Regions from separate parts of the Mammaliicoccus sp. Dog046 genome, predicted to be linked through region 1. Evidence: riboswitches for the same ligand, from Rfam matches in the RefSeq annotation. Region 1 holds a riboswitch; each other region holds the start of a gene.
The links. Region 1 has a riboswitch for S-adenosylmethionine ahead of P3U32_RS10835 (hypothetical protein). Riboswitches for the same ligand answer to the same signal wherever they lie in the genome.
Positions count from the first base shown of each region.

Region 2: linked by a shared signal. The riboswitch ahead of P3U32_RS09835 (methionine ABC transporter ATP-binding protein) and the one ahead of P3U32_RS10835 (hypothetical protein) in region 1 are both predicted to bind S-adenosylmethionine.
Region 3: linked by a shared signal. The riboswitch ahead of metK (methionine adenosyltransferase) and the one ahead of P3U32_RS10835 (hypothetical protein) in region 1 are both predicted to bind S-adenosylmethionine.
Region 4: linked by a shared signal. The riboswitch ahead of P3U32_RS03270 (M20 family metallopeptidase) and the one ahead of P3U32_RS10835 (hypothetical protein) in region 1 are both predicted to bind S-adenosylmethionine.

Region 1 covers NZ_CP120131.1:2,175,186-2,182,695, reverse strand. Annotated here, with positions in the region: gene P3U32_RS10860 (6-phospho-beta-glucosidase) at 8-1,273, shown strand; gene P3U32_RS10855 (PTS sugar transporter subunit IIA) at 1,301-1,891, shown strand; gene P3U32_RS10850 (PTS cellobiose transporter subunit IIA) at 1,905-2,219, shown strand; gene P3U32_RS10845 (hypothetical protein) at 2,243-2,746, shown strand; gene celB (PTS cellobiose transporter subunit IIC) at 2,768-4,123, shown strand; gene P3U32_RS10835 (hypothetical protein) at 4,453-4,674, opposite strand; SAM riboswitch class I at 4,748-4,847, opposite strand; gene P3U32_RS10830 (NADPH-dependent F420 reductase) at 5,065-5,793, shown strand; gene P3U32_RS10825 (antibiotic biosynthesis monooxygenase family protein) at 5,965-6,312, opposite strand; gene P3U32_RS10820 (ABC transporter ATP-binding protein) at 6,516-7,376, shown strand; gene P3U32_RS10815 (ABC transporter permease) at 7,383-7,510, shown strand, end outside.
Region 2 covers NZ_CP120131.1:1,984,969-1,992,478, forward strand. Annotated here, with positions in the region: gene sufC (Fe-S cluster assembly ATPase SufC) at 1-553, opposite strand, end outside; gene P3U32_RS09825 (MetQ/NlpA family ABC transporter substrate-binding protein) at 2,011-2,829, opposite strand; gene P3U32_RS09830 (methionine ABC transporter permease) at 2,845-3,540, opposite strand; gene P3U32_RS09835 (methionine ABC transporter ATP-binding protein) at 3,533-4,558, opposite strand; SAM riboswitch class I at 4,638-4,742, opposite strand; gene P3U32_RS09840 (thioredoxin family protein) at 4,772-5,095, opposite strand; gene P3U32_RS09845 (toprim domain-containing protein) at 5,052-5,456, opposite strand; gene gcvH (glycine cleavage system protein GcvH) at 5,557-5,937, opposite strand; gene P3U32_RS09855 (arsenate reductase family protein) at 6,005-6,358, opposite strand; gene P3U32_RS09860 (thioredoxin family protein) at 6,501-6,821, shown strand; gene P3U32_RS09865 (nitroreductase family protein) at 6,998-7,510, opposite strand, start outside.
Region 3 covers NZ_CP120131.1:961,804-969,313, reverse strand. Annotated here, with positions in the region: gene P3U32_RS04935 (nuclease-related domain-containing protein) at 1-529, opposite strand, end outside; gene metK (methionine adenosyltransferase) at 872-2,065, opposite strand; SAM riboswitch class I at 2,168-2,281, opposite strand; gene pckA (phosphoenolpyruvate carboxykinase (ATP)) at 2,461-4,065, shown strand; gene P3U32_RS04920 (alpha/beta hydrolase family protein) at 4,885-5,658, opposite strand; gene ytkD (RNA deprotection pyrophosphohydrolase) at 5,639-6,106, opposite strand; gene P3U32_RS04910 (hypothetical protein) at 6,173-6,961, shown strand; gene yidD (membrane protein insertion efficiency factor YidD) at 6,972-7,199, shown strand; gene P3U32_RS04900 (ABC transporter ATP-binding protein) at 7,281-7,510, opposite strand, start outside.
Region 4 covers NZ_CP120131.1:671,296-678,805, reverse strand. Annotated here, with positions in the region: gene P3U32_RS03300 (CDP-alcohol phosphatidyltransferase family protein) at 1-215, opposite strand, end outside; gene coaW (type II pantothenate kinase) at 368-1,165, shown strand; gene P3U32_RS03290 (pentapeptide repeat-containing protein) at 1,189-1,812, shown strand; gene P3U32_RS03285 (TrmB family transcriptional regulator) at 1,828-2,598, shown strand; gene P3U32_RS03280 (DUF2750 domain-containing protein) at 2,805-3,467, opposite strand; gene ldmS (L-aspartate--L-methionine ligase LdmS) at 3,573-4,760, opposite strand; gene P3U32_RS03270 (M20 family metallopeptidase) at 4,757-5,944, opposite strand; SAM riboswitch class I at 6,003-6,102, opposite strand; gene P3U32_RS03265 (GrpB family protein) at 6,146-6,688, opposite strand; gene P3U32_RS03260 (S-ribosylhomocysteine lyase) at 6,823-7,290, shown strand.

The DNA of each region.
Region 1 (7,510 bases):
ACAAGAAATGTCAAAATTACAAGATGATTTCTTATGGGGAGGCGCTGTTGCTGCTCACCAACTTGAAGGGGCTTGGCAAGAGGGTGGCAAAGGAACTAGTGTCGCAGATGTAATGACAGCTGCTTCTCATGGACATCATAGAGAAATTACGGACGGTGTTATAGAAGGGAAAAATTATCCTAATCACGAAGCGATTGATTTTTACCATAGATACAAAGACGATATTAAATTGTTTCATGAAATGGGATTTAAATGTTTTAGAACATCGATAGCATGGACAAGAATTTTTCCAAATGGTGATGAAGAAGAACCGAACGAAGAAGGATTAGCATTCTATGACGCACTATTCGATGAGTGTTTAAAATATGGCATCGAACCTGTAGTAACACTATCACATTTCGAATTACCTTATCATTTAGTTACTGAGTACGGTGGTTTCAGAAATAGAAAAACAATTGATTTCTTTGTTCGATTCGCAACGGTATGTTTTGACAGATACAAAGATAAAGTGAAGTATTGGATGACGTTCAACGAAATTAACAACCAAGCGAATTATGATGAAGACTTTGCACCATTTACGAATTCTGGTGTGAAATATGAAGCTGGTGAAAATCGCGAACAAATTATGTACCAAGCTGCACACTATGAACTTGTTGCGAGCGCGAAGGTTACGAAAATTGGTCATCAAATTAACCCAGACTTTGAAATTGGTTGTATGATCGCGATGTGTCCGATATATCCGGCAACATGCAATCCTAAAGATGTATTGATGGCTCAAAAAGCAATGCAAAAGAGATACTATTTCACAGATGTGCATGTACACGGTGCGTATCCGGGTTATATGAACACATATTTTAAAACGAAGCAATTTGATTTAGACATTACGGATGAAGATTTAACAGATCTACAAGAAGGTACTGTCGATTACATTGGTTTTAGTTATTACATGTCATTCGCGATTTCACATACAGCTTCAAATGAACAATATGATTACGTGGAAACACGAGATTTAGTGAAAAATGAATATGTAAAAGCATCGGATTGGGGATGGCAAATTGATCCGGAAGGCTTAAGATATGCGATGAATTGGTTTACTGATATGTACGGCTTACCATTATTCATTGTTGAGAATGGATTTGGTGCCATTGATGAGTTAGGTGCAGATGGCGTTGTACATGATGACTATCGTATTGAATATTTAAAAGCACATATCGAACAATTTATGAAAGCAGTCGATGAAAAGTTAGAAAACATTGATTTGATTATTTCATAAATCGATTTATCTACGATTGTTTTTAAAGTGGTTGTGATTCAAGTCAATGTCTTACTTAACGAACAAGATATAAAGAAAATTAGTACATTTATCCATCAACAACATTCACAATTCTCGTATAATCACGTGCTTGAAGAAAATATCGCATTGGAACAATATAGTGGATTTTTTGATCAGTATTGTAATGAAGAGGCGTTTAACGTGATTGAGTCTGATTTGGATAAAAGTGCCATTTATGACTTGTTGATTAAGCAGTTAAGTATGAAGGAAGAAGCGGATTTTGAAAGTAAGTTACGAAAGCAACTTCAATATAGAGAAGGTTTGAGCTCAGTCGTCTTTAGTGATGAAGTAGCGGTGCCACATACAGCACATTCCGTTGGTGATTATTCAAGTATCGCAGTTGCACTCGTACCAAACGGCGTTTACTGGGACGAACAGCACGAGAAAATTAAACTGATTATTATGTTGTCACCATCAAAATATAATGACAATGAATTAAAGACAATCATTGATATTATCGTTAATTTAATAGATTCAAATGATAAAGTAACGGCGCTCATGGATTGTAAAGATTATCAAAGTTTTAAGGCGTATATGGTTGGTCAGTATTATAAATAAAGGGGTTTAGCCTATGGAACAGGAAAACATTCAAGTCGTTTCGTTCGAAATTATATTACATAGTGGAACGGCGCGTACAAGTATCCATGATGCATTTAAATGTATGCGCGAGGACAACTATGTAGAAGCAGAACAGCTATTAAATGAAGCTAATCAAGAAATTACATTAGCACATCAAGCACAAACAGATTTATTACAAAAATATGCATCAGGTGAAACGATTGATATGGAAATCATTATGGTACATGCACAGGATCATCTCATGACTACAATGACTTTAAAAGAAGTAGCGATAGAAATGTTGCATTTATATCAAAAGGTTAAATAACGTCATTTGAAAGAGGGATATACATGAATAAAGAAACAAAAGCAAAAATAGAAAAAAACAGAAAAGAAACCAGTCTTAAGACGATGTATTTTAATCGATTTTTGTTAGTGAGATACATGTCGGCTTTATTCTTTTTCACAAATTTATATTGGTTTTTCACACTTACGATGAGTCGTTCTTTATTGCTGCTCATACCGCTGATGCTGATGTTATTAATGATTGTCAGCGTGGCTGAACAAGTGCGTATGTATAGTCGTCATTCAAATCATGCGAAATATACATTTTATAGCTTTTCAACGTTATTCATCGTCAATGTCGCTTTAATCATCATGGTATTATTTACACCTTTATTTCAACATTTATATCCGTTTTTAATTGATCAATCTGCTACGAGAATATTTATTATAGGGGCGCTTGTTGCAGGATTAATCATTAGTGGTTTTGTCATGTTCAGGCTAAATAATATTCGACAAGATAAGGATTGGCATTTTAAACGATTGCAGAGATATGAACGTGCATTAAATTAAATATAGAAAAGGGGTATCGGTATGGGGTCGGAAAACAAAGTGTTTGCTTTATTAGAGAAATATTTAATGGGTCCAATGGGGAAAGTTGCATCATTTAGAATTGTTAGGGCAATTATGGCAGCCGGGATGGCATGTATACCATTTACAATTGTCGGATCGATGTTCTTAGTATTGAACGTAATACCACAAACAATTCCAGCATTAGAAGGCATTTGGAATAATACGTTCTTTAAAATCGGTGACTTGTATATGTTAGCGAACAAAGCAACAATGGGGATATTGGCATTATATTTCTGTTTAGTTATCGGTTACGAGTATACGAAGATTTATGCAGATGAGGAAGACTTAGCAGTAAATCCATTGAACGGTGCATTATTATCAATGTTTGCGTTCTTTATGGCTATTCCTCAGTTAGTCATTGAAGATGGGAAAATGGTAGTAGTTAATATAATGAAGAAAGACGTCAATATATTTAACGGTTGGGAAATGTCAGGTGACGGTGTCAGTAGATTAGGAACGACAGGTATCTTCACTGCCATCGTTATGGCCATTATCGCAGTTCAATTATATCGTCTCTGTGTAAAGCGTCAGTGGATTATTAAAATGCCTGAAGCCGTTCCAGAAGGTGTTTCAAGATCATTCACAGCATTAATACCTGCTTTTTTAGTAGCATTTGTTGTGTTAATATTCACTGGTATTTTAGTCGCATTAAATACAGATATCTTTAAAATTATTGCAGTACCATTTGGATTTGTTGTTTATTTAACAAGTAGTTGGATTGGTATATTGGTTATATACTTCTTAATTCACGCACTTTGGATTGTAGGTATTCACGGTGCTAATATTATCGGAGCATTCATCACACCAATCTTGCTTTCTAATATGCAATTAAATATTGATGGAGCAAATATACCATTTGCCGGAGAATTCCCAAATTCATTCGCAATCATGGGTGGATCAGGAGCAACGTTAGGTATGTGTATCTTTATCGCATTCTTAGCAAAATCCGAACAACTGAAAGTATTAGGTAAAGCAGCATTAGCACCAGGTATTTTCAATATTAATGAACCATTAGTATTCGGTTTGCCGATTGTTTATAATCCATTTTTAGCGATACCATTTTTCTTAGCACCAATGATTTCAGCATCTATTGGTTATTGGGCGATCAAGTTAGAAATTGTTAAACCGATTATTGCGCAAGTACCTTGGCCATCGCCAATCGGGTTTGGTGCATTTATCGGTACTGCCGGCAGTTTTACAGCAGTTGTCGTAGCACTTATTTGTGGGGCAGTCGCGTTCTTAGTATGGTTCCCATTCATTAAAATATACGATAGAAAATTAGTTGAACAAGAAAAAGGAAACGACGCTTTAATTTAATAGATTGTAAAAAGAGGCTTGGAAAAATGAAATCCAGGCCTTTGTTTTATGTAAACATTTGGTAATAATTAGCGTGAAAAATTGTGTAAATTGTTGGTAAATAGTAAGTGTAATGTTAATATTTAATTGTATTAAAAATAGCCATCAGGTTTTAGAGTACGCTGATGACTATCGAGTAAAGGCTCACACTGTGGATGTGATTACCAAACGAACCTTAGTGTTTGAAGCTAACTATACGGCAAATATAGTTAGCTTATTTTTTTTGCTTGTTTTTAATAGCATGAATGCCGACAAAGTATATTGCTTTGTCGGCATTCGTGCGTGTTCATTTATTTCTTCGTTATTCTAATATTAATTTCAAATTCATTGAACTGAATCGTTTGATCATCATGATGATTTTGGTTGCTTGGGACGTAGTCGGATTCTAACTTTCTAAGTTCAGCAAGTAGTGCACTTTTCTGTTGTGTTCTTCCAATTGAGGACGCCCAATTATTAGGTGGGTGTTCCTTTAATTCATCTAAATCTGCTAAAATATCTTCTCTTGTTCTCATATTATTGCCTCCTAAAGTTTGAGTTACAATAAAACAGCTCATCTTAAAATTAAGAAGAGCTGTCTAGAGATTCTTCTTATCTTTCAAGTATCACTTGTTGGATTTAGCACAGTGCAAACGCCTGCTGCTGAGGTTTCTTCGGGCCAATTCCCTCCACCTACTCTAAATAAGATTACGAGCTATTTTATTGTTCCCTTATAATAACGAATAAAGTGAAATTTGTCTAATGATAAAATTTTTTCCTTCGAAAATATTACTGAAAAGTCATATACATCACAAAAGTACGAAAATATGTACCTAGGCTTATTTTATTGCCTTCTTGGATTATGTAAGTAAAAAGAATATAATCAATGAACTAAATAAAACATTTAAATTAAAGGAGATATTATGATGAAAATAGGAATTATTGGTGCGGGTCCCATTGGCGCAACATTATCACATAAGCTTGTTAATAGCGGTCACGATGTAAAAATTGCTGATGTACGTAGTGTTGATCGTTTAAAAGATAAAAATATTAGCGGTAAAGCAGTCGAAGTTGAAGATGTCGTAACGAATATAGATGTTTTAATTTTATCTATACCAACAAAAGTAATGACTGATATTAAAGATGTTATTTCAAAAGTTGAAGATAAAGTGATTATCGTTGATACATCTAATTATTATCCATTTAGAGATCATAAAATAGCAGCAATTGAAGATGGAGAAGTTGAAAGTGAATGGGTATCTCAACAAATAGGTAGAGATGTAGTGAAAGCTTTTAACAATTTACTTGCATATACATTAGCGGAAAAAGGAAGTCCTCAAGGAACTGACAATCGTATAGCTATAGGGATTTCAGGAAACAACGATGCTGAAAAAGATATCATCAAACAACTGATTAATGAAGTAGGTTTTGATGCTGTAGATAATGGTAAGTTATCAGATTCATGGAAACAACAACCAGGAACACCTGCGTACTGCACTGAATTAACAAAAAGTGAATTAGCAACAGCATTAGAAAAAGCTAATAAACAAAAAGCACCACAATTAAGAGATGAAATTATGAAAAATTTCACTCCAGATTTTACGCATGATGATACTGTTAACTTAAATAGAAAGATTTATAATGCAGGAAGTTGATGCAGTCTATGGTGAAATTGAATTGAGTCATTTATAAGCCACCACTACAATTTTTCTTGGTCGATTACATTGTATTAAAGTGAGCTATAAATGGTTTTTTTTATACATAATAATATGGAATAGTAGTTTTCGGCTCAGTACTAAGAAAAACTGAGCCGAAAACGGAACCACTTATTTATTATCTTCATTTCTCACAATATACTGTTCATCGTGTTTTGGTATGCCGTCTTGATCTTCTGTATAACGTTCTACTTCCATCGTTAATGTGTATTTCTCTCTTAACTTCATTATTTTTTCCATTGTTTGTGAAAGGTGATGTTCATCTAGGGCATTTTGATTGGTCCATTGATCTATAAGTAAGACTGTGCCATTTTCTTCTAAAGGCATAAAATATTCATATTTTAAGTTACCTTCTTTTTCACGTATTTCTGAAACAATACCACTGGATATCATTTCTAACGCAAAGTCTTTTGCTGCTGTTCCTTCGCCTCGATAATAAATATTTACTGTAATTGTCATGGATTCATCTCCTAATTGTATAAAAAACATGGATTATATTTTCATTATCTATAAATAGTGAAAAATGTCAACTCCATTTAATTGAACTGTTATTTTTATTGATTTTAATGACATTTGTCATGTTGAATCTATGACAGTTTGTACTTATAACGTGTTGTGTTGTTATTTATACTGAAGTTAATTAATTAAGGACGGTGATGAGGATGATCGATGTTCAAGGTGTAACAAAGGTTTATGGTGTTAAGAATGTTGTGAATGGGGTGTCTTTTCAAATAAATGAAGGGGAGTGCACGGCGCTCATTGGTCCAAATGGTGCGGGGAAGTCTACGTTAATAGACATGATTATTGGGGATAGACATCCATCTGATGGGAAGATTGTGAGTGATGATCATCAATTAGTTAAGAAGAGTATGGGCATTCTATTTCAGACGACTATTTTTCCTGAAATGATTAAGGTTAAAGAATTGTTTCATCTTCATCAATCGTTATATAAAGATACACTTTCTATGGTTGAATTTAGAAAGATAACGAGATTTGACGATGATAAATTAAATCAATTTGCTTCAAAATTATCTGGTGGGGAACGCAGAATTCTTGATTTTACTTTGGCGATTATAGGTAAGCCTCGATTTATCATATTAGATGAGCCGACCAGTGCGATGGATACAGAGATGAGAAAACACTTTTGGGAAGTTATTGAACAAATGAAGCAAGAGGGGAAAACGATTTTCTACACGTCTCATTATATTGAAGAAGTAGAACGTATGGCAGATTGTGTTGTCGTACTCGATAAAGGAAAACTGATAATGGATAGTACGCCTAGAGCGATACGTTACAGCGAAAGTAAGACACATATTCAAATGCCAACATCCAATAAACATATTGTTGAATTTTTAGAGAATGTGAATGTAGAAGAAATGAAAGATATGTTGTTTATTACGACACAAGATGCAAATCCGGTTATTAAAACACTGCTTGAGCATCATGTGGATTTTAATGATATCGAAATATCTAAAGCGTCGTTAATGGATACGATATTTTCTAAAAATAACGAAAGGGTTTGATGAGATATGTTATGGGCCTATTTTAAATTTGAATTGCTATTAGTTTCTAGGAAAAAATCGTATTTAACATTATCAATTATGCTGCCACTTGTATTTTATATCATCTTTACAGCGATGTTAGATTTACCAAAAGC
Region 2 (7,510 bases), 190 kb from region 1:
CAACTTTTAATGCATCGATATCTAAACCTGAGTCAATTTCATCTAAAATTGCAAACTTAGGTTCTAACATCATTAATTGAAGAATTTCATTACGTTTCTTCTCTCCACCTGAGAAACCTTCATTAAGATATCTTTGTGCCATATCTTGATCCATTTCTAATAGATCCATTTGTTTATCTAATTTCTTAATGAATTGCATAAGGTTGATTTCGTCGCCTTCTTCGCGTTTTGCATTAATAGCAGAACGTAAGAAATCAGCGTTTGTAACACCTGAAATCTCTGATGGGTATTGCATCGCAAGGAATAAACCTGCTTGAGCACGTTCATCAACTTCCATTTCTAATACATTTTCACCATCTAATAAAATTTCACCTTGTGTTACTTCATATTTAGGGTGACCCATAATTGCTGATGATAAAGTTGATTTACCAGTACCATTTGGTCCCATAATTGCATGAATTTCACCTTGTTGTATAGTTAAGTCTACACCTTTAAGAATTTTTTTACCTTCGATTTCTACGTGTAAATCTTTAATTTCTAATTTTGATGCCATATTATTTTTCCCTCCAGAGAATTTATTCACATTTAAAAAGATAACCCAATATTATCTTTTCTAGTTTATAATAATTTTAATGTAACGTCAAAGTTTGTTATGAATCTTTACCCTTAATATTATAACGTAGTTAAATAGTCAATTAAACACTTTCGCTCAATTTAAATAGAAGAAACACCACATCATAACCTTTTCTATGAAAACACATTCAAATGATAATCAATTCAATTCATTCTCAATTTATAACATTTCTAATACATCCATTTACAAGCGATTTAAGTTTCTTATATTATAATGAAAGATAAGCTACATACAGAAAGGAATAATCACATGGAACGTTATGAACAATTCGCATTTGTCATCAGTGCCATTTGTGCTTTTATACTATTATTAAATATTGTCGGCGTCACAAATTTGAATCACCTTTACCATTCACTCCTTACAGCCGTTACATTATTTAGCATAGCCACATTTAACATAAGAAAACATAAAATCATCGGAATCATTTTATATACACTCGGTATATTTATGTTGCTTTCCATTTTGTATGAGTAAAATTTTGAATGTAGGTTGAGATTTAAAGAGACAAAAAAGTTATAAGGCGGCTAATAATGAATCAAAGCAAAAATTTATTTTTCATAGCATTAATTTTTTTAATTTCAGTAATAACAATAATTATCGAATTTAACACTTCGTTTTCTGGCAGATTATCTTCTTTTTTATTCTTACAGTTTGTTTATTCGCTATTCTTAAATATATTTTTATTGAAATTCATCTTCTCGTTTGAAGTGATCACACATTTCTTCAACAGATTTAATATTTTCATTCAATATTTCATTTATATCATTTTATTCATTTCATCTATTTTCATTATCGTTAATTTAGATTTCAGTATTGGACCGTTAGTTGGACAATTGATAGCTTTGGTGTTTTTATTTACCTTTAGTTTTTTAACTCAGTTATTAATTTATGAAACGCTAAGTAAAATTTATAAACAAAACAGCTTATTCATTTATTTTAGTGCAGCGACAATGTTCATTTTATTTATCATATTGCTATCGCCTCTTTATATTTAGTAATTTCGGCGTTCAATGTTGCTTGTCGACCTCCACTTGCAATATTCAACGCCCCGATGTTGCTTGTCAGACTCCACTTGCAATATTCAACGCCCCGATGTTGCTTGTCAGACTCCACTTGCAACATTCAGCGCCTTAATGTTGCTTGTCGACCTTCACTTGCAATATTCAGCGCCCCAGTGTTGCTTGTCGACCTCCACTTGCAATGTTCAGCGCCCCAATGTTGCTTGTCGACCTCCACTTGCAATGTTCAGCGCCCCAGTGTTGCTTGTCGACCTCCACTTGCAATGTTCAGCGCCCCAGTGTTGCTTGTCGACCTCCACTTGCAATATTAATCCATAAAAAAAGCCCTCTAACTTTTGTGTTAGAGGGCTTTAAAATTTATTTTGCTGAAATAACAGCACCATCGTATTTTTTGTTGATGAAGTCTTTAATTTCTTTTGATTGTAATACTTTAACTAATGCTTTGATTTTCTTATCGTCTTTATGTCCTTTTTGAACTGCGATTAAGTTAGCGTATGGTGAATCTTTTCCTTCTACAGCGATTGAATCTTTAAGTGGATTTAATCCTTGTTCAATTGCAAAGTTAGAGTTGATGATTGTCGCATCGCCTTCATTCGCTTGATAAGATTTTGGTAAGAATTCTGCTGATTGTTTATTGTTGAATTTAATATTTTTCTTGTTTTCAGTAATGTCATCAAATGTTGCATCTACTGGATTAACGCCATCTTTAATTTTGATTAATCCTGCTTTTTCGAAGAATGATAAGAATCTTCCTTCTTCTGCTGGGTTATTTGAAACATATACTGTAGCGTTCTTAGGTAAATCTTTTAATTTTTTATATTTTTTTGAATAAACTGCCATTGGTTCTAAATGTACGTTACCTGCTGATTCGATTTTATAACCTTTTTCTTTAGATTCTGTTTTTAAGTAAGGTGTGTGTTGGAAGAAGTTTGCATCCAATTCACCTTTATCTAAAAGTTTATTAGGTGTTGTATAATCGTTAATTGTTTTAATTTCTAAATCATAACCTTCTTTTTTAAGAAGTGGTTTAGCTTCTTCTAAAATTTCAGCATGTGGAGCTGGTGATGCACCGATTTTAATTGTTTCTTCTTTACCTTTTTTGTCGCTATTTCCACCACAAGCAACGAGAACTACCGTTAATAATGATACTAATAATAATCCAAAAACTTTTTTCATATAAATGACACTCCTTTAACGTTTATCAATTTTTTTAACTATTATATCTCCAATAAATTGGATGACGAATACAATGATTAATATAAGTATTGTTGATACTAATATGACGTCGTTTTGATTTCGTGTAAATCCTGTTAAATAAGCTAAGTTACCAAGTCCACCTGCACCGATAACTCCGGCAATTGCTGTAGATCCTACTAATGCGATTGCTGTCACTGTAAGTCCTGAAATTAATGCTGGTAGTGATTCTTTTAATAAGACTTTTCTAACGACTGTCCATGTTGTTGCCCCCATAGACACAGCCGCTTCGATTACACCTTTATCAATTTCTTTCATACCAATTTCAACTAATCTCGCATAGAATGGTGATGCCCCAATAATTAAAGCAGGTAAAGCACCTTTCGGACCACTAATTGTACCAAGTAATATATCTGTAAATGGTATCAATAATAAAATTAATATAATGAATGGAATTGCTCTAAATAAGTTCACAATAAACGATACGATTGAATAGAATATACGTGAACTTTTAGATGTTCCTCTTGATGTTAAGAATAATAACGTACCTAATATTAAACCGAAAACAAATGTAAATACTGTTGAAACCACTGTCATATAAAGGGTTTCGTTTAATGCTTCCCAAACAGCATCCCATCTCACGTTAGGCATTGTAATCATTTCAGTAATGATATCCCCAAATGACTTATTCACCTACGTTCACCTCAACCTTCACACCTAAATCTTTAAGCTCTTCAATGATTTCTTTTTTAGAGTAATCACCTTTAGGTAAATGCACGATCATGTGACCAAATGTACCATTTTGAGTTAACTTCACATCACCTTCAATGACGTTGATATCTACATTGTAATCTTTAATGATTTTAGCTAATACCGGGTTCGCACTTGAACCTCCAACAAAATTCAATTTCCAAATTTCGCCATGTGGTTGAGTTTCTCTAAAGTTACTTAACGTTTTATTTAGATCATCTGCTTTTAAATCATCTTTAACAAATCGTTGTGTGACATGTGTTTGAGGATTATTAAATACGCTGATAACTTCACCTTGTTCAACGAATTTACCATTTTCCATAACAGCAACATGATCACAAATCTTTCTAATAACATGCATTTCATGTGTAATTAATACGATTGTTAATTTTAATTCTTTGTTGATATCTACTAATAAATCAAGAATCTCGTCTGTTGTTTGAGGGTCTAATGCACTTGTCGCCTCGTCACATAATAGTACTTCAGGATCATTAGCTAACGCTCTAGCGATACCTACTCTTTGTTTTTGTCCACCTGATAGTTGAGAAGGATATGCATTTTCTCTTCCTTCTAATCCTACTCGTTTAATGAGGGCAACCGTTTTTTCTTTAATTTCTCTTTTTGGTACACCCGCGATTTCTAAAGGAAATGCGATATTATCTTGCACTGTTCTAGACCAAAGTAAATTGAAGTGTTGGAAAATCATGCTTATTTTTTGTCGTTTTTTTCTAAGCTGACTTTTATTTAACTCTCCCATATTGACATTATCAATAATGACTTCACCTTCAGTTGGTGACTCCAGTCCATTAAACATTCGAATTAACGTACTTTTTCCTGCTCCCGAAAAACCTATAACGCCATATATGCTTCCCTTATCTATTTTTAAGTCAACATTGTCAACAGCGGTTATGTCGCCTTTTTTAGTTTTGAAAGTTTTAACAACTTTATTTAACTCAATCAAATCTGTTGCCTCCTAATCTCAAAAATTAAAAACGCCTCACTCTAATAAATAAGAGAAAGGCGTGAAATTTATTGTCTTTCTCTCATCTCCAAAAGTTAACACTTTCTGTGAATTGGCACCATTTCATTTACATGACGGTTGCCGGGCTTCAAAGGGCACATCCCTCCACCACTCTTGATAAGAGTTATTACGTATTTAATTAAATTCATACTATCATGATAAGTTTTTAGCGTCAATAACTTTTTGAATATTCTCAACTATAAACGGGACGGATTGAAAAGCATAAATACGCTTCATCACTTTATCCTGTTTCATAATAAATAGTACTGGCACCGACTGAATCTCATAATCTTTACAAAATTCAGGGTAAAAATTCAAATCGCTTTTATTGATTGGTAATTGTGTAATTTGGTTTGCTATATCCAGCATGCGTTCTGATATTTTACATGTACCACATGTCGGTGTGTAACCAAATAATAAATGAATGTCTTCATCAAAATGCTTGTATATATCGTTCGATATTTCTGTGTGTGTCATGATAACGGTACTTCCCTTTCAATACAAAATCATTGTTCACTGCAAATCCATGATAGTTTAACACATTCGCTAAGTATTGTCTTGGGCAGCGTGCTACTTCTGAAAAAGTAGAATCTATATAAATATGATGACTTTCACTTACATATTTTTCAAACCATTTTCTAATACGTTTGCCTTCTTTATCTTGATCCACAAGCACGTATACTTGTGCACCATAAATTTCATCTAAAAGCTCGTCCATCTTTTCTACACCCATTGTTCCATGGGTGCATATAATATGAACTTGATCATTTAATACTTCTTTCACTCGTTTCTTATCTGAAATACCTTCTACGATTAAAACTTTTTTTATGATCGTCATGGGCTTCACCTTCTACAAATGAATAATATTAGTGTTCAACTTCAAAATGAAACTACAAAAAACTCCATGATACTACAGTACCGTGGAGTTAAATGTCATGCTATTCACCTATCATTTCGCTATACGCATCCGCGTCTAATAACTCATCTAATTGAGCTTTGTCAGTTAATTCAACTTTAACCATCCAAGCTTTGTCATATGATGATTCATTAACAAATTCCGGACTATCTTCTAGTTCTTCGTTTACTTCAACGACTTTACCAGATAGTGGTGCATATAGTTCAGAAACTGTCTTAACAGATTCTACACTACCGAATGAATCTCCACTTGTTAATGCGTCACCTTCTTCAGGTAACTCAACGAACACAATGTCCCCTAATTCTGATTGAGCAAAATCAGTAATACCGATTGTTGCAACATCGCCATCTACTTTTACCCATTCATGTTCTTTTGAATATTTTAACTCACTAGGCACTGTCAAAGTAATCCCCTCCTATATGTAATTCAATTATTATCATGACATAAAGCGATTATTCAAGCAACTATTTTTATAACCAAGTATTACGATATTCTTCTTCTTTGAAGCCTAACGTTACTTTGTTACCTAATACTGCTAATGGTCGTTTAATTAACATGCCATCTGAAGCTAATAAATCGAATTTTTCATTGTCTGATAAATCTTGCATTTTATCCTTCAAGCCTAACTCGCGGTATTTAGCACCTCTAGAATTAAATAATTGATCAACAGTAATTTCTGTTCCATCAATCATATCCTTTAGTTCTTTAGCTGTAGGTGTAAGTTGTGTAATATCAATCGGTTCAAAACTCGCACCATTCATTTCTAAGAACTTTGCTGCTTTTTTACAAGTTGTACAATTAGGATATTGATAAAATTTTATCATGTACTTACCTCCATCTGTCTATTTAAATCCATTATAACAATATTAACGTTCAACATGATAGTAATGAGTTAAATATTTTTTTTAATATTGAAAATAAGATATAATCCAAGTATAAGTATAATATCTAAGGAGCAAATAAATCATGAGAACAATTAGTCAATATGCAGAATTCGAAGAAATTACACAAAGTGAAACACCTGTCGTTGTAAAATTCTTTGCTGATTGGTGTCCAGATTGCACGAGAATGAATCAATGGATTGATCCTATTATTGATGAATATAGTCAATACAACTGGTATCAAATCAATCGTGACCAAGTGCCAGAAGCAGCAACTGAAAATGATGTTATGGGTATCCCAAGTTTATTAGTATTCTCTAAAAACGAAAAGCTTGCCCACTTACATTCAGCTAATGCGAAAACACCTGAAGATGTAAAAGCTTTCTTAGCTGAACATTTAAAATAATATAAAAAGGGAGCGGGACAGAAATCTAATTTATAAAAAAAGATTTCGTAGTCCCGCCCCGGCAAGGATGACTAGAGTTGAAAAAAGCTTGATACAAGCGCATTTTTAACTCAGTCATCTACTGCCAAGATACTAAAAGAGACTGGGACATTATATTATGTCCCAGTCTCTTTTATTTACCATCTTGTTAATATAGATTGGTTTTTTCTTTTCATTAATTTAACGTTCGGATCTGGTTCTGTAATATATAAGAATCCATTCACTTCTTCATCTGCATGTGCATCAACAATACTTCTAAATGACGGCTTGAAGATAAATTCCGGTGTCTTCCAACAAGATCCCATTCCTTCAGCATGTACAAGTAACATTAAGTTTTGCACAAATGCACCAATTGCCATTTGATCTTCTAAGTATTCTTTTTGTCTCGGATCACGTTTAGATAATATAACAAACATGCCTCCGACTTTAGTTACTTTATTAATGTATTTATCCTGCTTTTCTTTATCATTTGGAAATGCAGATTCCGCAACTTGTTCTGCGAAATCGGGAATTTGTTTTTTACTAATATAAACCAATCTCCAAGGTTCTCTCATTCCATGATTCGGCGCATATGCAGCAAGTTCAACTAAAGATAATACTTTTTCTTCGTCGATGTACATTTCATAATCATAATTCTTTACGCTACGTCT
Region 3 (7,510 bases), 1.2 Mb from region 1:
AATCACCAAACTGTTGTTCAGTAATACCATGGTAAATATGACCGCTAACTAAGTTTGAGTCAATTACATAAATACCTGTTCTCGTTAATACTAAATGATCAACTTGACGAATCTTGCCTAGTGGATCTTTTGGTAAAAAGATATTCGCCATAATATGCATATCTTCCGGTCTAATTCGGCGTTCATTTACTAATTGATCTCTCAATTCTAATAAATGTCTATCTGTAATATACTCGCCTTCATTTTTAGAGAATAACTTTAATGAATCAATTTCTCTTTCTTTTTGTGAAATTTCTTGTTGATGATTTTCTTTTTCTTTAGTTAATACTTTTTTATTTTCTACTCTTTCGTGATCAAGCTTTTCCTGATGTTCTGATTTCAATGACTCGTTCTGTTGTTTGTGTGTTTCTTGAATTTTATTCAGAGATTTTTTCTTTTGTTTCAATGCAACGAAAAATAATATAATAAATATAATCGCAATAATAACAGCTGCGATTAATCCATAATGAATCGGCTCTAATTGGCTCATAATTGCATATCGCTCCCTTTCAAATGTAATAACTCTATTATAGTAAAAATCCTAAAGAAATTCAGTATATAACCTTAAATATATACGATATATGCCGTTATTTTTTAAACTTCGTACAATTCAATAGTTAATCAACACTAAAATTGTAAATAACTTGGTAAATCAGGTGATTTTGATTGCATTTTTAACTCAAAATGCTAATAACGACACTCTTATTTGCACGTTCGCCCATTCTTGTAAACAACGACACTCTTATTTGCACGTTCGTCCTATCTTGCGAACAACACTCCCTCTAAATCAAAAAAACCCAAACTACGAATGCAGTTTGGGGTTTATAACTTCTTATTTAAGTAATGTCTTCAAATCATCAACTTTATCTAGTTCTTCCCATGGCAATTGAACATCTGTTCTTCCGAAATGTCCATATGCTGCTGTTTGTTTATAGATAGGTTGTCTTAAGTTCAACATTTTAATGATTCCTGCTGGTCTTAAGTCGAATAATTCTCTTACTTTTTCAACTAATGATGTTTCGTCTACTTTACCTGTACCGAAAGTTTCGATAGAAATCGATACTGGTTGTGCCACACCAATCGCATAAGCTAATTGGACTTCACATTTATCAGCTAAGCCGCTTGCTACGATATTTTTTGCTACGTATCTTGCAGCGTAAGCACCTGATCTATCTACTTTTGTTGGGTCTTTACCACTGAAACAACCGCCACCATGTCTTGCATAGCCACCGTATGTATCAACGATAATTTTTCTACCAGTTAAACCAGCATCACCTTGAGGTCCACCAATTACGAATCTACCTGTTGGATTTATAAAGAATTTAGTATTCTCATCTAATAAATCTTTAGGCACGATTGGATAAATAACATGGTCTTTAATATCTTGTTGAATTTTTTCTAGTTCAATTTTTTCATGATGTTGTGATGAAATGACAACTGTGTCTACTCTTACTGGTTTATCATTTTCATCGTATTCAACTGTTACTTGCGTCTTACCATCTGGACGTAAATAATCTAACGTACCTTCTTTACGTACATCTGTTAATTTTTTCGCTAATTGATGCGCAAGGTAACCAGGTAAAGGCATATAAGTTTCTGTTTCGTTAGTAGCAAAACCGAACATTAAACCTTGGTCTCCTGCGCCAATTGATTCTATTTCATTATCAGTTAAATCGTCTCTATCTTCTAATGCACAATCAACACCTTGAGCTATATCAGCTGATTGTTCATCTATTGCAGTTAAAATGGCCATTGTTTGGAAATCGTAACCGTACTTCGCTCTTGTGTACCCTATATCTTTAACCGTTTGTCTAACTACTTTTGGAATGTCGACATAAGTTGAAGTTGATATTTCACCAGCAATAAGTGCCATACCAGTTGTTACTGTTGTTTCACATGCGACTCTCGCTTTAGGATCTCCCTTTAATAATTCGTCTAAAATCGCATCAGAAATTTGGTCCGCGATTTTATCTGGGTGTCCTTCAGTTACCGATTCAGATGTGAAGAGTCTTCTATTTTTTGACATAAAAAATCTCCTTTAAATATAGTTGTACGGTCTCTACCTCAGCGCAAATAAAAAGTGCCCACTCTCAATAAAATAAAGAGAGAAGGCACACTCGTCCATTCGCTCTTATCGTTCAGACAATATTGGTCTGCAAACGGTTTGGCACCTTTCTTTCGCATTCGAAAGAGGTTGCTGGGTTTCATTGGGTCCATGTCCCTCCACCACTCAGGATAAGAGAATCCGTCAAAAATGATAATACTAGAGATTTTCATTAATGTCAATGTACCTCAAGTTCTCGTATTATAAAATTTTTATAATAAATTCCCCAATTAGTATAGACTATAAAATTCAATGTGTTATACTAATTCCATGAAAATGCTTACAACTATAAAATTAACATATGGAGGTCGTCATTTATGGCAATACAGACTATTACGGAAACAATCGAATTAACTAACCTGCTCAAAAAGGAATCTACTCACAACCAACTGTCTAGAACAGAATTGTACCGTCACATTTTAGAATCTGGTGAAGGTATATTAACTGAATCTGGTGCAATTAGAATGGAAACAGGTAAATACACAGGTCGATCACCAAAAGATAAATTTATAGTTAAAGAACAAGATACAGAACAAGACATCGACTGGGGTACAATTAACCAACCGATCTCAGAAGAATACTTCCTCAATCTATATGACAAAGTTATAGACTACTTAAACCAAAAATCAGATATATACGTATTCAATGGCTATGCTGGAGCTGATGAATCTTCAAGATTAGACTTACGAGTAATCAACGAACTTCCTTGGCATAACCTTTTCGCACAAAATATGTTTATCCGCCCAGAAACGAAAGAAGAAGCATTAAACATTACACCTAACTTCACTGTAATTAGTGCACCAGGATTTAAAGCAGATCCTGAAGTAGATGGCACTAATTCTGAAACATTCATCATTACATCATTCAAACATCGTGTTATTTTGATCGGTGGTACTGAATATGCAGGTGAAATGAAGAAAGGTATCTTCTCTGTAATGAACTACCTTTTACCTAAAAAAGGCATTATGAGTATGCATTGTTCAGCTAACGTTGGCTACAATAAAGATGTTGCTTTATTCTTCGGTTTATCAGGTACAGGTAAAACAACATTATCAGCAGATCCAAACAGAAAACTAATCGGTGACGATGAACATGGTTGGAATGAAAATGGTGTATTCAATATTGAAGGTGGTTGCTACGCGAAGACAGTTAGTCTAAGTCGTGAAAAAGAACCTCAAATTTATGATGCGATTCGTTACGGAACAGTATTAGAAAATGTTGGCGTGCAAGAATCAGGTGAAGTTGATTATGAGGATACATCATTAACTGAAAACACACGTGCTGCATACCCTATTGATTTTATCGATAACATTATTACTCCATCAATTGCGGGACATCCAAATACAATTATTTTCTTAACAGCAGATGCATTTGGCGTATTACCTCCAATTTCTAAATTAGATAAATCACAAGCAATGTATCATTTCTTAAGTGGATTTACTTCTAAATTAGCAGGTACTGAAAGAGGCGTTACTAGCCCACAACCAGTATTCTCAACATGTTTCGGTTCACCATTCTTACCATTACATGCAACTGAATATGCAGAACTATTAGGTAAACTTATAGATGAGCATGATGTTGATGTATATCTTGTAAACACAGGATGGACTGGCGGAGAATATGGTGTTGGTTCTAGAATGGATCTTAAACATACACGTTCAATGATTCGCAGAGCAATCAGTGGAGAAATTAAAAATGCTGAATTCGTACAAGATGATATCTTCGGACTAAATATTCCGAAATACGTATCAGGCGTACCAGAAGAAATTTTATATCCACGTAACACTTGGGTTTCTTCAGATGCTTATGATGAAAAAGCAAAACAACTAGCTAAAAACTTTAAAGAAAACTTTGCTAAATTCGGTGAGTCATCAGAACATATTCAAAATGATGGTGGATTTACATTTAATAAAAATAATTAAATTTATGATTTATAAAAAGCTGAGGCAACTTGTACAAGTTGCCTCAGCTTTTATTATTGATATACATGTGAATGTGATGGCTAACGAGATTGTTTTCTAGAACTATCACGTTAGAGCACTATTTCTTTGGATTTCACCTCTATTTCTCACTTCTGAACACCATTTTTTCCCGCTAACGAGATTGTTTCCATTTTCTATCTCGTTAGAATTTCTAAGAAGATTGTTTTCTGAAACTATCTCGTTAGAGCACTATTTCTTTGGATTTCACCTCTATTTCTCACTTCTGAACACCATTTTTTCCCGCTAACGAGATTGTTTTCACTTTCTATCTCGTTAGAATTTCTAAGAGGATTGTTTTCTAGAACTATCTCGTTAGAGCAGTATTTTTTTGGATTTCACCTCTATTTCTCACTTCTGAACACCATTTTTTCCCGCTAACGAGATTGTTTCCACTTTCTATCTCGTTAGAATTTCTAAGAAGATTGTTTTTGTTTTCTATCTCGTTAGAATTTCTAAGGGGATTGTTTTCCAGAACTATCACGTTAGAGCACTATTTCTTTGGATTTCACCTCTATTTCTCACTTCTGAACACCATTTTTTCCCGCTAACGGGATTGTTTTCACTTTCTATCTCGTTAGATTTTCTAAGAGGATTGTTTTCCAGAACTATCTCGTTAGCCACAAAACTCAAGCATTTTTAGCGCTGACTCCTGCGGGAACAACATGATTCGAAGACTACAGGCTGAGAACATACCCGCGGAAAGCATGCACGTAAAAAATGCCGACAAAGTCTATACTTTTGCCGGCTCTCTATGTTGCCTCAGCTTTTATTTTTCTCACATTGATCCATCCACTTCTGAATCTTGTGAACGGTATCTTTTTCAATATTTGGTCGAAAGACGTGTCCTTCGCCTTCTTTATATATCGTTTGATATTCAACATTTTCTTTAATTAAATGTTGTTCTAAATGTTTAGCCATATTGATATTAACTTGCTTATCTTCCGTACCGTGAACGATTAATATTGGTGGACTATCTTGATGTATATCCTTCAATGCATTTCTTGTCTCATATGCACTACGGTCTTTCTTCGGATGACCAATCATTCTTTTCAACATATTTCTAAGCTCAATGCGTTCTTCGTACATCATTAATATATCTGAAACGCCACCCCATATGATATAACTTGTAACACCAATTTGCTGATATGTTAATAATCCTTGTATACCACCTCTTGAAAAGCCTACGATATGTATCGGTACATTTGGATATTGTTGTTTCAATATATCTACTCCAACGGTAACGTCATTTAAATCTTTACCACAGAAAGCATCTCGTCCTTCACTGCCATTACTCCCTCTATAATAAGGTGCAAATACAAGTGTATGTTGATTACTAAATTGTGCCAAGCGACCTGGTCTGACTTTACCAATTTGTCCTTTGCCACCTCTTAAATACACAACAATTCTATTAACAGAATCTTGAGGTGTCATCAACATGCCTTTAACTTTTAATTGATCTACTTCATAAGTCACTTCTTCGGTTATATGACTATCGAAAAATACAGGTAGTTTTTTACTTTTTAAAAAGTCCAAGTTCCTCCACCCTTTCAACACACTTTAATATTGCATCATCTTTAAGCAAGAAACTTTTTTTCTCATCTTCCACTTCTTCAATATGATCCACGATGATTGGGCCATACGTTTCATGATAATCTGATTTTTCTTCAATACGTTCAACATCAATAAAATATACATCTTTATCAAATGGAATTTGATCATACACGATATATGAAGCGATAAATCTAACGCGTTTAGCGATTGCGCCCGTCTCTTCATATAACTCACGCGAAACTGCTTCATGATTCTGCTCATGTGCCTCAACTTTTCCACCTGGGAATTCAATACCTCTAACTTTATGGTGTGTCAAAATGAATTGATTATTATAAACGGGTATGCCAAGAACGTGTTTCGCATGCTGATTATCTTCATTCTCTTTAAATTCTAATTCTACAACTAAATCATTTGGATCTATAAAGCGCATGACACACGACCTCTTTCTAGTATTATGATAAACTATATCTATATTTAATTAGGAAGGCTGAAAATATTGAAAAAATTAATTTTATCGACCTTAGTTATAACCATTACTTTCATTCTAGCAAGTTGTGCCCCACAAGGTCAAAGTAATTTCAAAAACGGCAACAAAGCGATTGAATCTTTTCAAAAAAATATTAAAGATGTAGATTCACATTCAATTAAATCTCAAAATAAAACGACCATTGATTTTCAAGATCATAAAACAACATTTAATCAAACGTCACATGGCCGTTCAAATCATCATGATAAACTCGCATTTAATATAGAACAAAAGAGTTCAAACAAGCGATTTAATACACAAAATAAAAGTATCTTTATTCAAGCGAATGAATTAAAATCATCTCCACGTGTTCATTACTTAAATTATGAAGCACAAAATGCAGAAATAGACCATTATCAAAAAATCGGTCAAGATTGGTTTGATTTAACGACATTTAATCAAAGTATGCTTAAACCGATAGAAAATGATGTAACGATAGATGGCAGAACATTAACTTATGATGGTACTAATAAAGATGTACTTAAATATTTATATCAATTAGGTTATAGTCAATCACCTTTAGTAGACCAGCAATCATTAAGTCAAATTGATAATTTAAATGTGAAATCAGGAAAATTTAAATTAACTTTTAAAGATAATAAAACGTTACCTGAGAAACTAACATTTTCAATTAAAGCAACGGGTTATATAAAAAATGAAAAAATCAAAATAAATATGAACCAAACAACTGATTTTTATAACTTTAATAAAACAAAAGTTAAGCCTTATGATAACTTAACGAAGAATAAATACAAATAGGAGCATGAATATGAGAAAACTATTCATTAAACTTATCAGATTATATCAACGCTATATTTCACCATTAACGCCACCAACATGTAGGTTTCAACCAACATGTTCAAACTATGCAGTAGAAGCAATATCAGAATATGGTATCTTCAAAGGAACATGGTTAGGGACAATTAGAATCCTCAAATGCCATCCCTTCCATCCAGGCGGATATGATCCAGTACCACCGAAGAAAGATCAGAAATAATAAATATATTTAGATTAAAAATAAAAAGTAGAAAATCCACATATAAAATGGATTTTCTACTTTTTCATTTATCTTACATTACTATAGAGCAATTATTTTATTGCCAATATCAAAGAATGCTTTTTCATGTGTAGCCATAATAACCGTAATACCTTTACGATTTAATTCCTTAAATATATTAATAATATTGAGAGAATTTTCTTCATCCAAATTTCCAGTAGGCTCATCAGCAATAATTAATTTAGGTTCTTTTAATATCGCTCTGGCAATTGCAATCCGTTGTTGTTCACCACCACTACAAGTATAAACCT
Region 4 (7,510 bases), 1.1 Mb from region 1:
GCATTTAACGCCATTCTTACAAACATGACGATTGGCATTAAAATATAAATCCATTGATTATCATGGAAAACACTTATTAAACCCCCCGTTACAACTGATAAAATAAGTGCTAGCACTGTAACCTGATTAGGTGTCATGCCCATATTACGCATCCACTTTACAGCAGGCATCAGTAAATTTTGAAATTTTGGTTTTATTTCATATATGCTAATCAATTTAAAACACTCCTTATTTTTCTTTCTTTTATATTTTATCACGCAAATATTTAATTTCCATTATACTTTTTGGAAAAATTGTTATTTTATCAAAATCTAATTTTTATAGTATAATGGCACTAATTTATTAATTCATTCAAAGAGGTGTTAGTGTGAAAATAGGCATTGATGCAGGTGGTACACTGATTAAAGTTGTAATCGAAAATGAAAATGAAAGAACGTATAAAAAATGGTTATCAACTGAAATTGATCATGTTGCTACTTGGTTAAATCAATTAAACGATGTGGAAATATTTATGACTGGCGGGAAAGCACAATATTTAGATTCATTAATCAGTCATGAAGTTAAACGGAGTATTGAATTCGATGCAACATATGCAGGTATTCAATTATTTTTAGAAGAGCATGACATACATTTAGATAATTATATTTTCTCGAATGTAGGAACGGGTACATCCATTCATTATGCTACGAAAGAGCAACAAGAACGCGCTGGTGGTACGGGAGCTGGCGGCGGTATGATACAAGGTTTAGGTTATTTACTTACACAAATCAGTGATTATGACCAACTCGTTCAAACTGCGTCTCAAGGTGACAGGGATAAAATTGATTTAAAAGTAAAACATATTTATAAAGGCGACAAAACACCAATATCAGGTGAACTGACTGCTTCCAATTTTGGTCATGTATTACAACACATGGATGAGACTTTCTCAAACGAGGATCGTTTAGCTGCTGTATTAGGTATTGTTGGTGAAACAGTGACTACGGTTTCTATCCATGCTGCTAAACAATTTGAAACTGAAAATGTCGTATATATTGGTTCATCCTTTATCAATAATGATTTACTGCGAAAAATCGTGATCGATTACACAGTATTAAGAGGACTTAAACCATTTTTCATAGAAAATGGAGAATTCTCAGGTGCTTTAGGTTCTATTTATCGATAATTCAATTCAAAAGGAGCTTTCAAATGAAAATAATAGAACCGAAACATAATCAATCGTTCGATTTTATTGAAGATCAAACTTATACACTTTACCAAACGTCGTATAACCTATCGTTCAATAAAACAATCATTAATTTTGATGAAGATACGAGTCAAATTGATACAATTTATTTTAATCAATGTCAATTCGATTCAGTAGACTTCACAAAAATCCATGGCTTAGATATTGTATTTAAAGGTTGTGACTTATCTAACTGTATCTTTAGTGATGCTTCATTAAACAGAGTACACTTTAAAGAATGTCGCATGATAGGCGCAACATTTACAGACCTAACGTTAAAACATGTACAGTTTACAAATTGCCAAATGAAAATGAGTCAGTTTGTAAACTGTAAATTGGATCACGTATTATTTAAAGAAAATCAAATGACAGAGATGTACATTTCTTTTACTACTCAAAAAAATGTAGCAATCACACATTGTGAACTTCAATCTTTAGAAGTTATTGAAACATCCTTCGATCAAATTGATTTATCAACCAATGAAATCGAATCGCTCATGATTCAACCTAATGATTTAAAAGGGGCAACCGTTTCAGAATATCAGGCAATCGACATACTGCCCCTTTTCGGCGTAAAGGTAACTTAAAAACAGGTGATAAAAATGGAGAAAATGATAAGTATTTTAAAACATTTTGGATTAAGTGAATACGGTGCAAAAGCTTATGTAGCTTTAGTCCAAAATCCAGGTATAACCGCTTATAAACTCAGTGAGATTTCAGGTGTACCTAGGTCGAAAATATATGAAGCATTAAACAAAATAGAAGAACAAGGCATTGTATATATCAACTTTCAAGATAATAAGAAATACTACTTTGCCTTGGATCCAGAACAAACAATCAAACTATTCGAGAAACAACAACAAGAAGCACTATCAACATTAGAACAAGAAATAGCCAAATTAAATACAGATACGCAACACGATGCAATACAAATCGAAGTACTTACTCACGCATCAGCGATATTTGAACACATAAAAAATATTATCCATACAGCTGAAAATAAAATTACCGTTTCCATTTGGCCAGATCTGTACAATATTATTCAAGAAGAAATTGAAAATCACATCCAACTACAAGGCATCACATTTAAAGTCGAACAACCAGGATATGATATACTCAATCACAGACCAACCAATTATGTTAAAAACTCAGAAGCACTAAAACCATTTATTATCATTATAGATCACACATATATGATATACGGGCAAACAGCAGAAGATAATATGCGTGCGTATATAAGTAGAGACCTCACACAAATAAAAATGATGAAAGACTACATTTGGCATGATGTCCTCGTTAATAAGTACTTAAATCAAAATAATAGTGAAATAGAACAAGAAATAACCCTTAAGAGAAAATCCTTTTTCTCTTAAGGGTTATTTCGATTCATTAAAAACTACGTTGGGATGTAGTAACTACTTTGGTAGTTACTAATAATTTATCAAACAATTTTACCATCGTCAACATAATAAAAATTCTTCTTTTTAATACTCATTAATGTGGAAGAGCTAAATAAATTTCACCCACTAAAAAAAGACTTCTGCATCTTTTGCAAAAGTCTTTTTATCTAGCTTATTATTTAACACGGCATTGCATTTAATACTGCTTTCGGATCAGTAACTGTACCAATCATACCTGATTTCAAGTTAACACCAAGTGCAATATCTTCTTGTTTCAAGTCTACTAACCATTCTTCAAATACGTCTGTTTCTATTTCTATAATTTCGTATTCATCAAAGTCTTCTCGTCTTATCTTTTCTGCTAACTTTCTCGTACTCCAAACGGTCATCATATCTGGCAAGCTTTCATCTTCTTCAGAAATAATGATGAATTGTTTTTGTCCTTTGACTGTTAATCCGTAAACATATTTTTCTTTACAGATGTCTTCAGCAAATTCTTCAATTCGTATATCGTCTAGTTCACTCATAATTTCTTCAATAAATGGTATTGCTTCTACTTCTATCCCCTTATTACTTTCAAATCGATCCACGATGAATTGGTCTCCTTCATCTAGGATTTCGTCCATTTCATATGTAACAAATCGATCTAAATCAAGTTCCATGATTTTATCAAACTGAGTGATGTTTGATTCTTCTAAATATGATTGTGCATGTGCTTCTTTTGACCAAATTAAACGGATGTCGTTTTCTTGATCTCTTAAGATTTTACGATCGATTAATATGACGTAAAATTTTTCCCTGGCTAGAATTTGTTTGAACATGGACATATCTTGTATAGCCATTGTCATACCACCCTTATTTTTATATTTAATCCTTATAAAATATATTATATTTAAAAGCGTGAAGTCAATATAAATTTAAGCGTTCAATTGTATTTATGTTTATACTTATTTTTCGCTTATTTCTTTTATAAATGCTTGTTCTTTTTCAAGTGCAATTGACTCATTTTCAGCATGCCATATACCTGCAAATCGGGACTTTACTTGCTCGTCTTTAAACCAATCTCCATCATAGTAAGATAATGGGTATAAATAGCCTTCTCTTATGTACTTTTTAATTGTTTCTAAGAAGTGTGCATTATTGCCTTTGGAATGGTAACTTAAAAATTTATGATACCCTTCTTGTAAACGTTCTTGAAGTAACAATAAACTTGTAGAACCATTTTGTCTAAAGTTCAAATCAATGGCATATACGTCTTCATTCTTATCAATGAGTAAATCGAATCCTGACACACCCGTATAACCATGTTCAACGCCATTCTTCATAATTTCATATCCCGCTTCTATTACACTTTCAGGCACTTCATTCAAATTGACATTGCCATTATAAAATCCATATTTATCTGTTAGTTGTTGAACGGCACCTAAATATTGAATACCTTGTTCTTTACTATAACTATACTGCACACAGTAATTTTGAATTTCTTCAATAAATTGCTCAATGATGATATTTTTTGTTTCAGTTGCTGCATTGATTCGTTTTATCGCTTGATTTAAATCTTCTTCATTGTAACAAATCATCACGCCATATCCGCCTGCTGTTGGTAACTCATCACCTGGCTTAATGACAATCGGTAACGTCCATTGTTTCACTCGATTTTCAAAGTCTTCCACATTAACAATTTCTCTTTGTGGTAAATATTTACCACCTGTCCATTGTTCAATTTTTGTCTTATTATTTAAATCGATGAATGTTGATTTGTTAACCGCATATGATTCTGTTTCACAAAGATGGTCACCATGAATATATTGAAAGAAGATTTTCTTATTTTGGTGACATAATTGTTTAATAAGTGCTTCATATGATGATTGATCATAGAATGTGTGAATGTTATTCGGTATTTCTAGCGCTACTAGACTTAATAGGTCTTTCGCATTTTTTGTTATACATGCTTCATGTACAATCATAGGCATATCACTAATGATAAGTTCTCTAGCTGTTAAAAAATTAGACTGGGCTTCCTCTGCTTTTAACCAAGGATTATCCTCATATGAAGGTCGTGCATTATAAATCATATCTTCTTCATAAATGTCTTTCAAAGTTAAAGGTAATGATTTCCTATATTCTTTTTTCATAGTAATTTCTCCCTTAATGTTTGATGATGCTGGATAATTTCATTTCTAAGGGACGCGTTCTCTATCAGTTCTAAACCCATTGATGCTAAAATTTTCGCACCGCTTATCAATGCTTTATCGCCTTTTTGACTGGCAGCTGCCTGACAAAATTCTTTCGTATGTCCGACTAAATCTGAAGGTCCAATTTTTATATGTGGATGTATAGTCGGTACGATATGACTCACATTCCCTGTATCAGTCGATCCAAAACCAAAATCATCTTCAATTACTTCTTCTCCTATTTCTTCTGCATGTTTTCTAAATAATTCGTCTAACGGTTTGTTAATAATAAATTCATTTACACCATTTTGAATTGGTCGAAGCTCGTACGTTCCACCTGTTTGAATCGCTGCACCTTCAGCAATTTTTCTTACTTTATCCGTTAACACATCTAAAGATTTACGAGAAGTTGCACGTGTATAAAATCGTGCATGTGTATAATCAGGGATAATATTTGCTGCTTCTCCACCGTTTAAGATAACACCATGCACTTTATCCGTTTTCTTAATTTGTTGTCTAAGCATACTTACGCCATTAAAGAACGATAACATTGCGTCTAATGCATTAATTGCTTCGTCTGCATTTTCAGATGCATGTGCACTTTTCCCATAAAATTTAACGTCAAATACATCTACCGCTAATGAAGGCACGGTTACGTAAGTTTCGTGACCAGGATGAACCATGAGTGCAACATCAAGATCATCAATTATGCCTGCTTTAACATAACTTGCTTTCGCACTACCATTGACGCCACCTTCTTCAGCTGGACAACCAAGAACAACGACTTTCCCACCTATTTCGTCTATCACTTTTGATAAACTAATGCCTGCGAGCACACTTGAAGTACCGATAATATTATGACCACATGCATGTCCAAGTCCCGGCAAAGCATCATATTCTGCTAAAAATGCAATCGTCGGTCCTTCTTTGTTTGTATCATATGTAGCAATAAAACCTGTAGGATGTTTAGCAATATTTGTCTCTATATTAAAGTGATGTTTTTTTAATTGATCACTTAATAATTTTGAAGCAAATACTTCCTCATTTCCTAATTCAGGTCTTTCATGAATTTGATGACTCATTGATAAATATAAATGTTTATTTTGTTCTATATAATTAATAATATTTTGCGATAAATTACTCATTTCCATTCACCTTTCCAAAAGAAAAGCGCACTTCTTGTTAAGGAGTGCGCCAATCAATCATTTATCTCTCAGTACGTTACTGTAGGAATTGGCACCTTTCCGTTATGGGAGGTTGCTGGACTTCATCGGGCCCATCCCTCAGTCTCTCTGGATAATTCGTATGAAATTTGTTTTTAATTCTAACTTTATCACTCGGATATGTCAATGTTTTGTAGCAATATCATTAGAATTTAAATACCATTTTTCTGCCTTTTTCTCAAATTCTTTAATCATGCTATCTTTTCCTTTATAATATGCTACGCTATCATCTGGATAGTCCAAGACTAAATCATGCTTTAATCTGCTATAACGTTCTCTTTCACCATTAAACGTTCTTAAATAATCTCTAAAGGATAGTAATCTCAAAATGTGTGGGCTACCCTCATCATATATATGTAAATGATGCGATACCGCACCATATTGATCATACTTCTTAAAATACCTATTTCCGATAACGCCTCTTTCTCCTTTAGACTCATACCCTAAAACTGAAAGTTCATGTGTAAATGCATCTATTGACTGACTATCTTTCACAACGATTAATATATCTATAATTGGTTTCGCAGATAATCCAGGAATCGCCGTTGACCCAATATGTTCAATACTGACACTATGCTCTTTCAACAATGACTGTAAATACTTCTTCTCTTCTAGAAAAAGATGTTGCCATATACTATCGTATGGGACTACTTTTAACCTTTCCATATTATCACCTTATTTCGGAACAATTTATTACATTATCTTATAAAGTGACCTATAAAGAAAGCAATAAATCTGAATTGATTGTTTTTTCAATTTTTACTTGATATAATGATGCCGAAATCAAAGGAGGAAGTATCATGACAAAAATGAATGTTGAAAGTTTTAATTTAGACCATACAATCGTTGAGGCACCGTTTGTAAGACTTGCAGGAATTAAAGAAGGATTACACGGTGACGTGATTCATAAATACGATATCCGCTTTAAACAACCTAACAAAGCACATATGGAAATGCCTGCTTTACATTCATTAGAGCATTTAATGGCAGAAAACATTAGAAATCATACAGATAAAGTTGTCGACGTTAGCCCAATGGGATGTCAAACAGGTTTTTACGCTTCATTTATCAACCATGATGATTATGATGATGTATTAAATATCTTAGAAGCAACATTAAAAGATGTTGAACAAGCAACTGAAGTACCAGCTTGTAACGAAGTACAATGCGGTTGGGCAGCTAGCCATTCATTAGAAGGCGCGCAACAATTAGCAACTGAATTTTTATCTAAGAGAGATAGCTGGAAAGATATCTTTAAAGAAGATTAAAAAAAGAACTCGGATTAATTCCGAGTTCTTTTTTTATGGACTATTGTATATTCAGTCCATTTTCGCGCTAACGAGATTGTTTTCACTTTCTGTCTCGTTAGATTTTCTAACGGGATTGTTTTTTAAAACTATCTCATTAGCGCGTTATTTTCTCACTTTTTGTAGGTAATCGAGTCTTTTTAGTGCTCTATTTAACCTCTAACGAGATTGTTTTCACTTT